Regions from separate parts of the Rhizobium sp. 01L419 genome, predicted to be linked through region 3. Evidence: predicted binding sites of a transcription regulator. Region 3 holds the regulator's gene; each other region holds the start of a gene.
What was found. Region 3 encodes LexA, which represses DNA repair genes until DNA is damaged. Its sites were predicted from a motif close to TGTTCNNNNTGTGTTCNG; they were not measured.

Region 1 (5,328 bases), on a different contig from region 3:
GACGGAGGGCGCGATGACTTCGATGCCGAGACGCTTCGCATCCTGGCGGAAGTCGTTGACCTTTTCGGTGTTCGACATATCGAGCGTCATCGAAGCAGCCAGGAATTCGACCGGATAGTGCGCCTTCATAAAGGCCGTCTGATAGGAGACAATGGCGTAGGCGGCCGCATGCGACTTGTTGAAGCCGTAGTTTGCGAACTTCGCCAGGAGTTCGAAGATGTTATCGGCCTGCGGCTTCGACACGCCGTTCCTGACCGCACCATCGACGAAGCGCTCGCGCTGCTGATCCATCTCAGCCTTGATCTTCTTACCCATGGCGCGACGCAGAAGATCGGCTTCGCCGAGCGAATAGCCCGACAGGACCTGGGCGATCTGCATCACCTGTTCCTGATAGACGATAACGCCCTGCGTTTCCTTGAGCAGATGGTCGATCGTCGGATGGATCGATTCAAGCTCTTCCTCCCCGTGCTTGCGGGCATTGTAGGTCGGGATGTTTTCCATCGGGCCGGGACGATAGAGCGCCACCAGTGCGATGATATCCTCGATGCAGTCAGGCTTCATGCCGATCAGCGCCTTGCGCATGCCGGCACTTTCAACCTGGAACACGCCGACCGTTTCGCCGCGCGAAAGCATCTCGTAGGTCTTCTTGTCGTCGAGCGGGATCTTGGCGAGATCGACCTCGATGCCGCGCTTCCTGCAGAAATCGACGGCCACCTTGAGCACGGTCAGCGTCTTCAGGCCGAGGAAGTCGAACTTGACGAGGCCGGCCTGCTCTACCCACTTCATGTTGAACTGGGTGACCGGCATGTCGGATCGCGGATCGCGATACATCGGCACCAGTTTCGACAGCGGGCGATCGCCGATCACGATACCGGCGGCGTGGGTCGAGGCGTGCCGGTAGAGGCCTTCGATCTTCTGGGCGATATCCAGGAGGCGCGCGACGACGGGTTCCTTGGCGGCCTCCTCCTGCAGTTTCGGCTCTTCCTCGATCGCCTTCGAAAGCGGCGTCGGGTTTGCGGGATTGTTCGGCACCAGCTTGCAGATCTTGTCGACCTGGCCGTAAGGCATTTCCAGCACGCGGCCAACGTCGCGCAATGCGGCGCGCGCCTGCAGCGAACCGAAGGTGATAATCTGCGCCACCTGCTCGCGACCGTATTTCTGCTGCACATAGCGGATCACCTCTTCACGGCGGTCCTGGCAGAAGTCGATATCGAAGTCGGGCATCGAGATGCGTTCGGGATTGAGGAAGCGTTCGAAGAGCAGCGAGAAGCGCAGCGGATCGACGTCGGTGATCGTCAGCGCATAGGCGACCAGCGAGCCCGCGCCCGAACCGCGGCCTGGGCCAACCGGGATATCATGCTGCTTGGCCCATTTGATGAAGTCCGCAACGATCAGGAAGTAGCCGGGGAACTTCATGCGCTCGATAACACTGAGCTCGAATTCCAGCCGCTCGCGATAATCCTTCTCCTCGTAGCCGGCGGACATTCCAAGCTCGGCAAGGCGCATATCCAGCCCCTCCTCCGCCTGGCGGCGAAGTTCGAGCGATTCTGCGCGCTCGGCCTCTTCGGGATCATCGGTCGCGCCGGTGAAGCGCGGCAGAATCGGCTTGCGGGTCTTCAGCACGAAGGAGCAGCGCCTTGCGATCTCGACGGTGTTGTCGAGCGCCTCGGGCAGGTCGGCGAAGAGCTTTTCCATCTCTGCGCGGCTTTTCAGATAGTGATCCGGCGACAGGCGGAAGCGGCTGTCGTCGGAAACGATGGCGTTGTGGGCCACCGCCATCAGCGCGTCATGCGCATCGTAATCGTCGCGCGTCGGGAAGAAGGCTTCGTTGGTCGCCACCAGCGGCAGGTCGTGCTTATAAGCAAGGCCGATAATCTTCTGTTCGTGCCGCTTGTCGTAGGTTCCATGCCGCTGCAGTTCGACATAGAGCCTGTCACCGAAGATGCGCTTCAGCGCCAGCAGACGAGTCTCCGCCTGGGCGCCATGGCCGTCCTTGAGCGGCATGTCGACGGGGCCGGTCGAGGCACCCGTCAATGCGATCAGCCCTTCGGTGCCGATTTCCGCCAGCCAGGAGGAGCGGATATTGATGGCCTGATTGTTCTCGCCGCCGAGATAGGCGCGGCTGACGAGATCGACCAGCCGTTCATAGCCTGCGTCCGTGGCGGACAAAAGTACGATCGAGGGCAACTTGACCAGCGTCTGGTGGCCGCCCCGCTTTTCGGTTTCGAGGCCGTCTTCCATGTCGATCGATACCTGGCAGCCGATGATCGGCTGCAGACCGTCTTCCATCGCCTTCTGGGAAAACTCCAGAGCGACGAAGAGATTGTTGGTATCGGTAATGGCGATCGCCGGCTGGCTGTCGCCCGACGCCTTGTAGAGGATCTTTTTGAGGGGCAACGCGCCTTCGAGCAACGAATAGGCGGAGTGGACCCTCAGATGGACGAAGCCCGGTTTTCCGCCGACGACTGCGCCAGCAGCACCTTTTTCCGCATCCGCCATGATCTGCCTTTCGAACCGCCTCACTGAAGAGAGAGCATTGTCGGCATTCAAGGCGATTCTGTCCAGAAAAAGTCCCGCTTCGGGACCGCATGGCAGCCATGCGATCCCCTGAATTCTTACATTGCCATGACGATCAGCGAAAAGCTGGCAATGAACATTGCGATGGAGGTGAATGCTGCGATATCACGGATCATGTCAGTCATTTGGCTCTCCTGTGCTCTTATGTTTTTAATTTGTTCCATGTATGTTCTGTTGTCAACAGGATTCCCTCCCGCTCTCGCGGGACATGGTTAACGTCGGAGCAGCGGGACGATGGACACGCAGGAACTCAACGGCTTCATTGTCGAAGCCAAATCGCAGACTTATGTCGCCGGCGCGAAGCCGCAGCCCTCCTATCGGATCGGCGCCCATGATATCGGCTACAAGCGCGGGATCTGGCGCTACCTCGACAGCTATTTCGGCGGCACGGATTTTGCCGGTCAGGAAGTGGTCTGGCTGGAGGAAAAGCCGGTGTGGGCGATGAACTATTTTGGGCGGATCATCGAGCCCGGGATCATCGACGGAACTGTCGCCGGCACGATCATTAGCGCCGCGCTGTCACAGCTTTACAAACAAGGCCGCTTCCTCGGCGGCATGGTCTTCGATCATTCGTTGGGGCGCTATGTCGATACGAGCGAAGGCGACTGCACGCATTTCCGCGGCCACGAATTCATCCTTGTCGATGATCAAAAGGCCTATGAGCTCGATTATCGCGGCGGGCTGATTATCCCCTGATAATCAGAAATCCACGACCTTGCCGTCGGAGATCGTTACGCGCCGGTCCATGCGCCGGGCCAGCTCGTGGTTGTGTGTGGCGATCAGCGCGGCAAGGCCGGACTGGCGCACCAGAGCCTCCAGAGCATCGAAGACATAGCTGGCGGTTTCCGGGTCGAGATTGCCGGTGGGCTCGTCGGCGAGAAGCAGGCTCGGCGCATTGGCAACGGCGCGAGCGATTGCCACGCGCTGCTGCTCGCCGCCGGAAAGCTCGCCCGGGCGATGCGTACCGCGGTGGCCGATGCGCATGTAATCCAGAAGCATCTTTGCCCGCTCGCCCGCTTCCTTCCATGAGAGGCCGGCGATGAGCTGTGGCATCATGATATTTTCCTGCGCAGAGAATTCCGGCAGCAGGTGATGAAACTGATAAACGAAGCCGATCTCGCCGCGGCGGATGGCCGTGCGCTTGTCATCGGAGAGGCCATCACATGGGCGACCGTTGACCATTACCTCGCCGCTGTCAGGATGCTCCAGCAGCCCTGCCACATGCAGCAGCGTCGACTTGCCGGTGCCTGACGGCGCCACCAGCGCCACCATCTCACCGCTCGACAGGGTGAAATCCGCACCCTTGAGGATGGTCAGCAGCGTTTCGCCCTGACCATAGTGGCGCTCGACGCCCGAAAGCTTGAGAACGACATTGCGTTTCATGAATGCGGCATTCCTTGGATTGGGCCTTGGATCATGCATGACCTTGAATCTCAGCCTTATTCGTAACGAAGGGCCTGGACGGGGTCGAGGCGGGAGGCGCGCCAAGCGGGGAAGATCGTCGCGATGAAGGAGAGCGTCAGCGCCATGATGACGACCGACACCGTTTCACTCACATCCATTTCTGCCGGTAGCTGGCTGAGGAAATAGAGCTGGGGATCGAAAAGCACCGTGCCCGATACCCATGAGAAGAACTGGCGGATGGACTCGATATTGACGCAGACGAGCACGCCGAGCAGCACGCCGGCGATCGTGCCGACGATACCGATCGCCGCTCCGGTCATGAAGAAGATGCGCATGATGGCACCGGCGCTCGCACCCATGGTGCGCAGGATGGCGATATCGCTACCCTTGTCCTTCACCAGCATGATGAGTCCGGAGATGATGTTGAGCGCGGCGACAAGCACGATCAGCGTCAGGATCATGAACATGACGTTGCGCTCCACCTCCAGGGCGGAGAAGAAGGTCTGGTTGCGCTGGCGCCAGTCGGTGACCAAGATCTGCCGTCCGGCCGCCTCCTCAACCTTGGGTCTCAGATTATCAATATCATCAGGGTTGTCGACGAAGAGCTCAATCGACTGCACCAGCCCGTCGGCATTGAAATAAAGCTGAGATTCCTCCAGCGGCATATAGATGATCGAGGAATCGTATTCCGACATGCCGATCTCGAAGAGACCGGAAATCTTGTAGGATTTGATGCGTGGATTGACGCCCATCGGCGTCACGTCACCTTCCGGTGACGTCATCGTAATCAGGTCGCCGACCCGCAAGCCGAGCTGGTCGGCCATGCGCGTGCCCATCAAAACGCTGTCGCCTGCAGCAAAACCCACCATGTCGCCAGACTTGATATTGTCGGATACTGCCTTGAGCTTGGTCAGGTCTTCGGCCCGCGTGCCGCGCACCAGCGCACCGGTACTGCCGCCCGTCCGCGAGGAAGCTAGCACCTGGCCTTCGACCAGCGGCAGCGCCATCTTGATACCGGGCACCGCCTCGAATTTCTTCACGAGGTCGGCATAATCGGTGAAGGGGCCATCAATCGGCTGGATGATCATGTGGCCGTTGATGCCGAGGATGCGAGAGACGAGTTCCGTGCGGAACCCGTTCATCACGGCCATGACGATAATCAGCGTCGCGACGCCCAGCATGATGCCGACGAATGAGAAGCCGGCAATGACGGAGATGAACGCCTCCTTTCGGCGGGCGCGCAGATAGCGCCACGCCACCAGGCGTTCGAAGGTAGAAAATGGCTTGCCAGCCGGACCCAAGCCGGATTTGGAACTCCGGTCCAATGCTGCCTCTGCCATTTCGCCT
Region 2 (5,328 bases), on a different contig from region 3:
CCACGACAAATGCCGTCGAGCCCGAAAACTTCGCCTGGAACTGGACGATAAGGGGCAATACCTTCGTTGATTGCTACATGCCGTTCTCCTTCGAAATGGAGCGATCCGGCTATTTCTACCTCTATAGCAATGTCAGTTGGAATATCGATATTCCAGGACCGGACGGCGATACCCACGCCAAGGGACAGCTCTTCAAGTTTCCCGAAACCCATAGCGCCGACGGTCCGCACTAAATCTTCAATAACACCTGGCTGCTGCGCTGGCCAATCGTGAAGAAGAAACTGTTTCGCGCCTCGTCCACAGCAACAATCTGATTTGGCTCTGCAGCGGACAGTGCCAGATACAAGCCGGAGGGGGCGTCACCCTTCGGCAATGGCTGGAACATCGACGACTTCCCGACGGCACAGGTCCATTCGCCCGACAGCATTTTTACGCGCAACTGGCCATGGCGACAAATTACCGTCAACGGCGATGTGATTGATCGCTCGCATTTCCCCGATATTGTCAGGCAGGCCAATTACTGGGTCGACCCCGCAGCGCAACGCCAGCCGGTCGATTTTGGACAGACACGGCCGGTCATCCCGGAAAGTTTGAGGATTGCGTCGCCGCCTGCAGCGATCGCCATGGAGATCAAACTTGCCAATCGTAAGAGTGTTCAGGTCAGGCCCGACGGTTATGTCGTCGGTGCCTGGCAGGGCAAGAACAGATTGGCAATTGCCGGCCCCGCCTTCAGCGAGCGCTGGCCGGGGGATGAAGACCGAGGCCCGAATACATCGTGAGGAAGACTTCACCGATGTGACCGCAATCCCTCATACCTTGTTTCCCCGGTCGCGAGCCCATCTGTCGACGGCAGACAGCCGCTGTCAGTGATCGTCGCCGGGAATGGACGATGTCGGCCGGGGGTCGACCAGATGGCGTCCGAATGGATTGATGGCGATGAGCGCGACCAGGATCGCGAATGCGGAGGCGGTAAAGAGGCGTTTTTGAAAGCGCATCGTTCTTCCAGCCGATCTGAGGCAGCCGGAGAGACCGGACCACCGGAAGGTTTCTCGGTTTTTAACCGCCAAAGCTTGACGTCCGGTTAGGGATCGCCCCCTCTGAACCATCCTAGGCCAACGGCCGGTGCGCAAACTGCGCAAGCTGCACGCCAGCGACCCTAGCCTTCCTTCTTGAGAGACAGTCCGGCACCGTTCAGGCCAGGGAAATGGGTGTCGCAGCGGTCGATACCGTCCTGACCATGCATCTTCGCACATCCCATCGCCACCCGGCGGCGAAGCGTAACGAAGGTGAGGCTTGCTCCATACTGCTTGACCAGCGTCCGACGGTCGAGCTCGCCATGACGGTCGCAGACGAGGCATGCGACCGCGATTGTCGCCTCCCGAAATTCGCGCAGCGTCACCCCATCATAGGCATTTTTTCTTATCGATGACATTTTTTCAGCTGTGGACCAAATTTTGGTATTTACCTGTATTCATTCTGTTTTTCATTCCGGCTTTCATGTGGATGATTGGCTCTATAGGAATATCCACCCGTAACATGCACATTGACTCACATTCAAATTAGGAACAAATAAAGAACATATCCGCTTTCCTGCGGTGTGGAAACCTGAATTCTGTGAAGAGCAAATATGGCTCGGCCAAGCGCAAATCCAATTATCTCGGAGCTTCGAGAGCGTATCCAGCATCTCGAAGGAGCGGCAGCCCGCGCGACAGCGGTCCTGCCATTCGGCATTCCTGGGATCGACGAGCGGCTGCCGGGTGGAGGGCTTGCCTATGGGGCGATCCACGAGTTTGCCGGCGGCGGGGCAGCGGCCATCGATGGAGCCGCCGCCGCCTTGTTTGCGGCGGGCGTGGCTGCCCGCACGAAGGGCGTGGTCGTCTGGTGCCTGGCGCGTCCAGATCTCTTCGCGCCGGCGCTGGCAGGGGCCGGTCTTCATCCCGATCGGGTCATCTATGTCGAAGCTGTTCGTGAGGAGCACGTGCTTGAGGCCTGCGAGGAGGCGTTGCGGTTCGGAGGGCTTGGTGCGGTCGTTGCGGAGGCCGTGCGGTTGCCGATGGTCGTTTCCCGCCGCCTGCAATTGGCGGCCGAGGGATCAGGCACGCTCGGCCTGATCATTCGACGATGGCGGCGCCAGACGGAAGCGGCCGATTTCGGGCATCCGACGGCGTCCGCCTCGCGCTGGCGCATATCGGTTCTGCCCTCGCAGCCGCTCCCCGTTCCCGGTGTCGGTCGCGCCCGGTGGCTCGCCGAACTGATCCGGATCAAGGCGGGAGACAGTGCAGATTTCATCGTAGAGGCATGTGATGGTCAGGGTCGTCTCCGTATTTCTTCCGACGCTGCCGACGGATCGTATCAGACGCGCCGATCCGTCCATTCCGGCTGAGGCACCGCTCGTCGTCATTTCCAGAAGCGGATCGAAACGATGGCTATCGGCCGTCGACACCAACGCCGCCAAACTCGGCCTCAGCCCCGGCATGCCTGCTGCCAAGGCGCAAGCGCTCGTACAGGGTCTCACCATGGTCGATGCCGACCCATCAGCCGATCTCGCCGCGCTGGAGCGGATCACCCTCTGGGCACTCACCCAGTATTCGCCGGTCGTCGCCATCGACCCACCTGATGGCATCGTCCTGGATACCGAAGGGGCCGATCACCTGCAGGGGGGCGAGGGGCCGATGCTGTCGGGCCTGATCAACAGATTCCGCGCCAAGGGTCTGCCGGCGCGTGCCGTCGTTGCAGACAGCTGGGGCGCTGCCCATGCATTGGCACGCTCTCTCGGAGAAGAGACGCGCGTAGTTGCGCCGGGTCAGACACGCGAGGCCGTTGTCGGACTGCCGATCTCCTCGCTTCGTCTTGACGCGGAAGTGCTGACAGGACTGCGCACCCTCGGGTTTCGAACCGTCGGCGAGCTTTCGGCGGCGCCGCGGGCGCCCCTGAACCTGCGTTTTGGCCCGCAGATCACCCGCCGGCTCGACCAGATGTTCGGGCGCACAGCCGAGCCGATCGACCCCATCCGCTCGCCGGCATTCGTGGAGGTCGATCGATCCTTCGCAGAACCGATCGGCACGCCCGAGACGATCGCGAAATATGTCTCGCAGCTTGTCTGCAGCCTCTGTCATGGCCTTCAGGCGCGCGGTCTCGGCGTGCGCCGCACCGATCTGATCATCCATCGGGTCGACAATACGATCCAGGCGCTGCGAGCGGGGACCGCCAAACCAGTCCGCGACATCGCATGGCTTACCAAGCTGCTGCATGATCGCATCGAGCGCATAGACCCAGGGTTCGGCATCGAAAAACTCAGCCTCGCCGCCACAATGGTCGAGCCACTCGCCGACAAGCAGATCGCCGACACCCTGGTCGAAGATCCCGCGGCCGATATTGGCGCTTTCGTCGATATTATCGGCAATCGCGGCGCATTCCGGATCTACCGCCTCGCGCCGGTCGCAAGCGACGTTCCCGAACGATCGGTCCAACGCGTTTCCCCTGTCGCCACCGCGCTGGGACAGACCTGGCCTTTGATCTGGCCGCGCCCGGTGAGATTGATGGATCGCCCGGAAATGATCGAGGTCATGGCGCTGCTACCTGACCATCCGCCTGCCTGGTTTACCTGGCGCGGCAAGCGCCGGCGGGTCAAACAAGCAGATGGGCCTGAGCGCATCTTTGGCGAATGGTGGCAGCGATCATGCGAATGGGTCGCCGTGCGCGACTATTTCACGGTCGAGGATGAGGCGGGCGAACGCTACTGGATCTATCGCGCCGGTGACGGCGTCGATCCGGACACGGGCTCGCACCGCTGGTTCCTGCACGGAACCTTCGCATGACCTACGCCGAGCTGCAGGTCACGACCCATTTTTCGTTCCTGCGGGGCGCCTCCTCGGCCGAGGAGCTGTTTGCGACGGCAAAATTACTGGGCATCGACGCTGTCGGGATCGTCGACCGCAATTCGCTCGCCGGCATCGTGCGGGCATTGGAGGCGTCGCGGACAACCGGTTTGCGGTTGCTCGTCGGCTGTCGCCTTGACCTGCAGGACGGCATGTCGATCCTTGTCTATCCAACCGATCGGGCCGCCTATTCGCGGCTGACGCGACTGCTGACACTCGGAAAAAGCAGGGGCGGAAAGGCGAACTGCATTCTGACACTTGATGACGTTGCGCTCCACGCGGAAGGACTTATTGGAATTCTGGTGCCCGACCTGCCGGATGAGATCTGCGCACTCCAGCTCAGAAAAATGGCAGAAGTCTTTCAAAACCGCGCCTATGTGTCGCTTTGCCTCCGACGCCGACCAAATGACCAGCTTCGCCTGCACGAGATCTCCAACATGGCGGTTCGCCACCGTGTCAAGACGGTCGTCACCAACGACGTGCTCTTCCACGAACCCTCACGCCGCCAGCTCCAGGACGTCGTTACCTGCATCAAAAACCGGACGACGATCGACGACGTTGGCTTCGAGCGCGAACGCCATGCCGACCGTCATCTCAAAGCACCGGAGGAAATGCAGCGGCTGTTCTCTCGCTATCCGGAAGCACTCGCGCGCACGATGGAAATCGCCGAACGCTGCAAATTCTCGATGGAGGAACTGACCTATCAATATCCGCTGGAAGCAATCGTCGCCGGCATGGACGCCCAGCAATCGCTTGAACATTATGTCCGGGAAAACATTCCCGGCAGATATCCCGAAGGCCTTCCTCAGAAGGTGCTCAGATCAGTCCGCCACGAACTCGATCTGATCAAGGAGATGCGCTATGCGCCTTATTTCCTGACCGTCTTTTCCATCGTTCGTTACGCCCGCAGCCAGGGCATCCTCTGCCAGGGGCGTGGCTCCGCCGCCAATAGCGCTATCTGCTATATCCTCGGCATCACCAGTATCGACCCGGAAACCAACGATCTGCTGTTCGAACGCTTCGTCAGCAAGGAACGCGACGAGCCGCCCGATATCGACGTCGACTTCGAACACGAGCGGCGCGAGGAGGTCATCCAGTGGATCTATCGGACCTACGGGCATGACAAGGCGGCGCTCTGCGCGACTGTCACACGCTACAGGGCGAAGGGTGCGATCCGTGACGTCGGCAAGGCGCTCGGCCTGCCCGAAGACCTGATCAAGGCCCTGTCGTCGGGCGTTTGGGCCTGGAGCGAGGCGGTCGGTGAAAAACAGGTCAGGGAACTCAACCTCAACCCCGATGACAGGCGTTTGGCGCTGACCCTCCGGCTTGCCCAGCAGTTGATGGGCGCGCCGCGCCATCTCGGTCAGCATCCCGGCGGTTTCGTGCTTACCCATGACCGCCTCGACAATCTGGTGCCGATCGAGCCGGCTTCCATGGTCGACCGCCAGGT
Region 3 (5,328 bases):
GGCATGGCATGTGGCAGGCTTCGGGCTCGATCTGGTGATCACAATCGCAAAGACGGTATCGAGCTGGGGTGGCAATATCGATGTGGGCCGTTTGCCGGGTTGGTACTTCCCGACGGCCGTTTTCGGTTTTCTGCTGCTGACCCTCCTCAGAACTCGACTGCGGCATATCGGAACGGCAATCGTCACTCTCTCCACGCTTGCTGTCGCGGCGCTGCCATCAGAGGCAATGCCCGACATCGCCATTGCCGAAGACGGTAGCCTCGTTGCTGTTGTCGATGGAGAGGCGATAGCTTCGAACCGCGAAAAGCCACCCGCCTTCATCTTCGAACAATGGCAGCGGGCGCTTGCCATCGAAGAGCACAGGAAGCCAGTCACGCTGGAAGCTGCCAATAGGCCCACTGCGCCCGAAGGCAAAAGACTGCAGCTCTCGCGGGATCAACAGAATGAAGCCAGAGAGTCGATGAGACGTGTCGCGATCGGTTCGCCGTCACGGTTCTCGTGCCTGAAAGGTGCCTGGTGCGCCATCATGCTCGGCAATGGAAAGAAACTGACGGTTATCGACAATGCAGCCTATCTGGGCCCTGCCTGCGATACGGCCGATATCGTCGTCACCCCTGTCCGTCTGCGTTTCGACGGCTGCCGATCCGGAGCTATGCTCTTTACTGGCGAAACATTGCGCAAGACAGGCGCGATCGAGCTTCGTTTCACAGATGGCGGAGTTGCGGTTGCCGCTACCTTCGACGCATTGCGACGGCCCTGGATGCGCCACCGTGCCTATGACTGGCGTAGCGACACATTCGCTGATGTTGGCCCGTCACCGGTCAGTGATAGCGACGAATGAGGCCGACGAGCTTGCCCTGGACCTTGACGCGATCCGGCGGGAAAATGCGAGTCTCGTAAGCGGGGTTTGCGGCTTCGAGCGCAATCGATGCGCCCTTGCGGCGGAAGCGCTTGAGCGTCGCTTCCTCTTCATCGACGAGTGCGACGACGATGTCACCCGGATTGGCCGTGCTACCGTTGCGGATGATGACGGTATCGCCATCGAAGATGCCGGCTTCGATCATCGAGTCGCCACGAACTTCGAGCGCATAATGTTCGCCGGAGCCAAGCATATCAGCGGGAACGGTGATGTCATGGGTGTTGTTCTGGATTGCCGAAATCGGCACGCCGGCAGCGATGCGCCCCATGACCGGCACGGAAACCGAATTGCCGTTGTCGGCCGCAGGTGCTGACTTTGCCGCGGCGGGAGGCGCAACAGGTTGCGGCTTGCCGAGGCTGCCTTCGATGACGCTTGGTGAAAAGCCGCGCCTTGGCTGCAGGCTCGAGCTATAGGCTTCCGGCAGCTTGATGACTTCGAGCGCACGCGCCCGGTTCGGAAGCCGGCGAATGAAGCCGCGTTCTTCGAGCGCCGTGATCAGCCGATGAATGCCGGATTTCGAGGCCAGATCCAGGGCGTCCTTCATCTCGTCGAAAGATGGCGGAACGCCGGATTCCTTCATCCTTTCATGAATGAAAAGAAGAAGTTCCTGTTGTTTGCGCGTGAGCATCGGCGTGTGACCCCAGTATTGAAACAAATCCAGAACGGACACTATATGTTCCATATGTGTTCCGCAAGTGGCTAAATTTTCGTAAAATTTCTCTCCATTGTGTTGAGAATTTTATTTTTGTCGGCGCCCGTCCCGTCCGGCCTTGCTTCGTAAGGCTTGTTGAAGCACATCTCCTTGTGATTGCTGGAGAGTAGCTGATGACCCAAGACACGCTTGCGATCGATCATCTCGTTTTGCCGGTTACCGATATCGCCCTTGCACGCGAGAGGTTGGGCAAGCTGGGCTTCACCGTCGCTCCGGACGCGCGCCATCCCTTCGGTACGGAAAATGCCTGCGTTTTCTTCGCCGACAGGAGCTATCTCGAGCCGCTCGGCATCGCCAGTGTCGAGGAGAGCGACAGGACGGCGCGCGACGGCAATGTCTTCACAGCCCGCGATCAGGCCTTTCGTTTTCGATGCGGCAGCGAGGGCCTGTCTGCTATCGCCTTCAGTGCCGCGGATGCAAAGCATGAACATGCTCGATTCGTTAAAGGCGGCATTAGCGCTGGTTCTGTGTTGCAGTTCGAACGTCCCGTGAAAATGCCGGATGGCACGGAGAGCATTGCCGGCTTCCGGCTCGCCTTCGCCGGCGACCTTCGGGCACCGGATTTCTTTCTCTTCGCCGTCGAACGCGTCAATCCGCTCCCTGCTGACCGCAGCGCGCTCGAAGCTCACGTCAACGGCGTAACCGGAATTGCCGAGATAGTTCTAGCCGCGCCCGAGCCTTGGGCCTTCGGCGAATTCGTCCGTGGCGTGGCAAGAGCCGACGCCGCAGATGAGACCGGTTTTGGGGTGAGAGTTCCTCTGGCAAACACAAAGATCAGTCTGATGAACCCGGCGGGTCTGGAGGCCTATTTCGATCTGGCGACGCCGGACACCGATCGCGGCCTGCGTGGGCGGGCGATCCTTTTCCATGCGGGCGATCTTGCCGTGACAGAAGCGCATTTGGCTGCTAACGGGGTGACCTATACACGCAAGGGCAACCGTATTCTGGTGAAGCCCGCGCCCGGCCAGGGCGTGCTCTTCGCCTTCGAGGAAACATCATGAGCTCCAATACCAATTCCCAGGTGACGGTCGGCGAGGGCGCCGGTAAGGTCACCTTCTCCAATACCGGCCGCTTGTCGCTGATCGCCGGCGCCTGTGAAATGGAAAGCCGCGACCATGCGTTCATGGTGGCTGGCACATTGAAGGAACTGTGCGCCAAGCTCGGCATCGGGCTTGTCTACAAGACGTCTTTCGACAAGGCCAATCGCTCTTCGTTGTCGAGCAAACGCGGTGTCGGCCTTGAGAAGGGGCTGGAAGTATTCGCTGATCTCAAGAAGGAACTCGGCATTCCGGTTCTCACCGACATTCACAGCGAAGAACAATGCGCCGAAGTAGCGAAGGTCGTTGATATCCTGCAGATACCGGCCTTCCTGTCTCGCCAGACGGATCTTCTGGTGGCTGCTGCCAAGACGGGCCGCGTCATCAACGTCAAGAAGGGCCAGTTCCTGGCGCCTTGGGATATGAAGAACGTGCTCGGCAAGCTGAATCAGAGTGGCAATCCGAACATTCTGCTGTGCGAGCGCGGCGCTTCTTTCGGCTACAACACGCTGGTCTCCGACATGCGCTCCCTGCCGATCATGGCAGCCACCGGTGCGCCAGTTATCTTCGACGCCACTCATTCGGTCCAGCAGCCGGGCGGGCAGGGGGAAACCTCCGGCGGAGAACGGCAATTCGTGGAGACGCTCGCGCGCGCTGCCGTGGCGGTCGGTGTTGCTGGGGTCTTTATCGAGACTCATCAGGACCCGGATAACGCGCCCTGCGACGGCCCGAACATGGTCTATCTCAAGGATATGCCGCGGCTTCTGGAAAAGCTGCTGGCTTTCGACGCGATCGCTAAAGGCTGACAGTCAAAAGCCTGACATGATCGTAATATAGCGACGAGTGGAACTGCATGCCGAAGGGTGCCGCAAACTGCCATTGTAATTTGCGCACCTTCGATTAAGACGGTTTCAAACGATTTATCCACCCACCGAGCAGGAAAAAACCATGACTGCAATTACCGATATCATCGCCCGCGAGATTCTCGATAGCCGTGGTAACCCCACCGTCGAAGTCGATGTCTATCTCGAAGACGGCAGCATGGGCCGTGCGGCTGTTCCCTCGGGCGCTTCGACTGGCGCGCATGAAGCCGTCGAACTGCGCGACGGTGGCAAGCGCTATCTCGGCAAGGGTGTCGAAAAGGCCGTCGAAGCCGCCAATACCGAGATCTTCGACGCGATCGGCGGCATCGACGCTGAAAACCAGATTCAGATCGACAAGATCATGATCGAGCTCGACGGTACGCCGAACAAGTCACGCCTCGGCGCCAACGCCATCCTCGGCGTTTCGCTTGCTGTTGCCAAGGCTGCCGCGGAGGCTTCCGGCCTGCCGCTCTACCGTTATGTCGGTGGTGCTTCGGCAAGCCTTCTGCCGGTTCCGATGATGAACATCATCAACGGCGGCGCTCATGCCGACAACCCGATCGACTTCCAGGAATTCATGATCCTGCCGGTTGGCGCAGATTCGATCCGTGAAGCCGTCCGTATGGGCTCGGAAGTCTTCCATACGCTGCGCAAGGAACTCGCTGCCCAGGGGCACAACACCAATGTCGGCGACGAAGGTGGTTTTGCACCGGGCCTGAAGAGCGCTCCGGAAGCCCTCGACTTCATCATGAAGTCGGTTGAGAAAGCCGGCTACAAGCCGGGTGAGGACATCTATCTCGGCCTCGATTGCGCCTCGACGGAGTTCTTCAAGGACGGCAGGTATGTGATGGAAGGCGAAGGCCGCACGCTCGAACCGGGCGCAATGGCCGAATACCTCGCCGAACTCGTCGGCAAGTACCCGATCATTTCCGTCGAAGACGGCATGGCAGAAGACGATTGGGAAGGCTGGAAGACGCTGACCGATCTTGTCGGCAAGAAGTGCCAGCTTGTCGGCGATGACCTGTTCGTCACCAACTCGGCTCGTCTGCGTGACGGTATCCGCATGGGCGTTGCCAACTCGATCCTCGTCAAGGTCAACCAGATCGGCTCCCTGACGGAAACGCTCGACGCCGTCAACACCGCGCACAAGGCAGCCTACACCGCCGTCATGTCGCATCGCTCGGGCGAGACGGAAGACTCCACGATCGCCGATCTCGCAGTTGCCACCAACTGCGGCCAGATCAAGACCGGCTCTCTGTCGCGCTCGGATCGTCTTGCCAAGTACAATCAGCTTATCCGCATTGAAGAAGGCCTCGGCCCTCAGGCTGAGTATGCCGGCCGTTCCATCATTCGCGGCTAATACGATCTTATGAATCAGGCATTTGGAACCCGCGCCTTGGCGCGGGTTTTTTGTTGCGTCAACTCTGAGTCAATGAACGGTTAATCTCTGCGCGGTAAATTGAAGGGATTGGTAATGCGTTACAGAGCATGCGTGTATGTGGACAAAGCATCATAAGAAGAGAAAGACCGGTCGCTTCGTCATTCCGGCCATGGCGGTCGCCTTCCTCTCCTATTTCGGCTATCATTGCATCCATGGTGATTATGGTCTGCGTGCGACGGAGGCGTTCGAGCGCCAACGTATCGCGCGCGAGAAGGAATTGGCTGTGCTGAAGACCAGGCGCGAGCATCTCGAAGCGCACGTTGCACTTCTTAGCGACGGCTCGCTGGACAAGGATATGCTCGACGAAAAGGCGCGGTATCAGCTCAATATGTCGCGCGCAGACGAGATTGTAATTT

Region 1: the regulator LexA is predicted to act here: its motif matches at 2,734-2,751, upstream of AC1DUP_RS11880 (DUF5680 domain-containing protein).
Region 2: the regulator LexA is predicted to act here: its motif matches at 1,562-1,579, upstream of AC1DUP_RS36195 (ImuA family protein).

Annotation. Positions count from the first base shown of each region.
Region 1 is NZ_JBFTSM010000005.1:41,532-46,859, forward strand. It holds gene dnaE (DNA polymerase III subunit alpha) at 1-2,499, opposite strand, end outside; gene AC1DUP_RS11880 (DUF5680 domain-containing protein) at 2,812-3,273, shown strand; gene AC1DUP_RS11885 (ABC transporter ATP-binding protein) at 3,277-3,960, opposite strand; gene AC1DUP_RS11890 (lipoprotein-releasing ABC transporter permease subunit) at 4,017-5,321, opposite strand.
Region 2 is NZ_JBFTSM010000038.1:19,661-24,988, reverse strand. It holds gene AC1DUP_RS36225 (hypothetical protein) at 1-58, opposite strand, end outside; gene AC1DUP_RS36220 (hypothetical protein) at 78-233, shown strand; gene AC1DUP_RS36215 (hypothetical protein) at 230-385, opposite strand; gene AC1DUP_RS36210 (hypothetical protein) at 474-779, shown strand; gene AC1DUP_RS36205 (hypothetical protein) at 864-995, opposite strand; gene AC1DUP_RS36200 (hypothetical protein) at 1,157-1,432, opposite strand; gene AC1DUP_RS36195 (ImuA family protein) at 1,628-2,383, shown strand; gene AC1DUP_RS36190 (Y-family DNA polymerase) at 2,304-3,818, shown strand; gene AC1DUP_RS36185 (error-prone DNA polymerase) at 3,815-5,328, shown strand, end outside.
Region 3 is NZ_JBFTSM010000019.1:112,945-118,272, reverse strand. It holds gene AC1DUP_RS29865 (ComEC/Rec2 family competence protein) at 1-841, shown strand, start outside; gene lexA (transcriptional repressor LexA) at 822-1,547, opposite strand; gene AC1DUP_RS29855 (VOC family protein) at 1,745-2,632, shown strand; gene kdsA (3-deoxy-8-phosphooctulonate synthase) at 2,629-3,474, shown strand; gene eno (phosphopyruvate hydratase) at 3,617-4,891, shown strand; gene AC1DUP_RS29840 (FtsB family cell division protein) at 5,028-5,328, shown strand, end outside.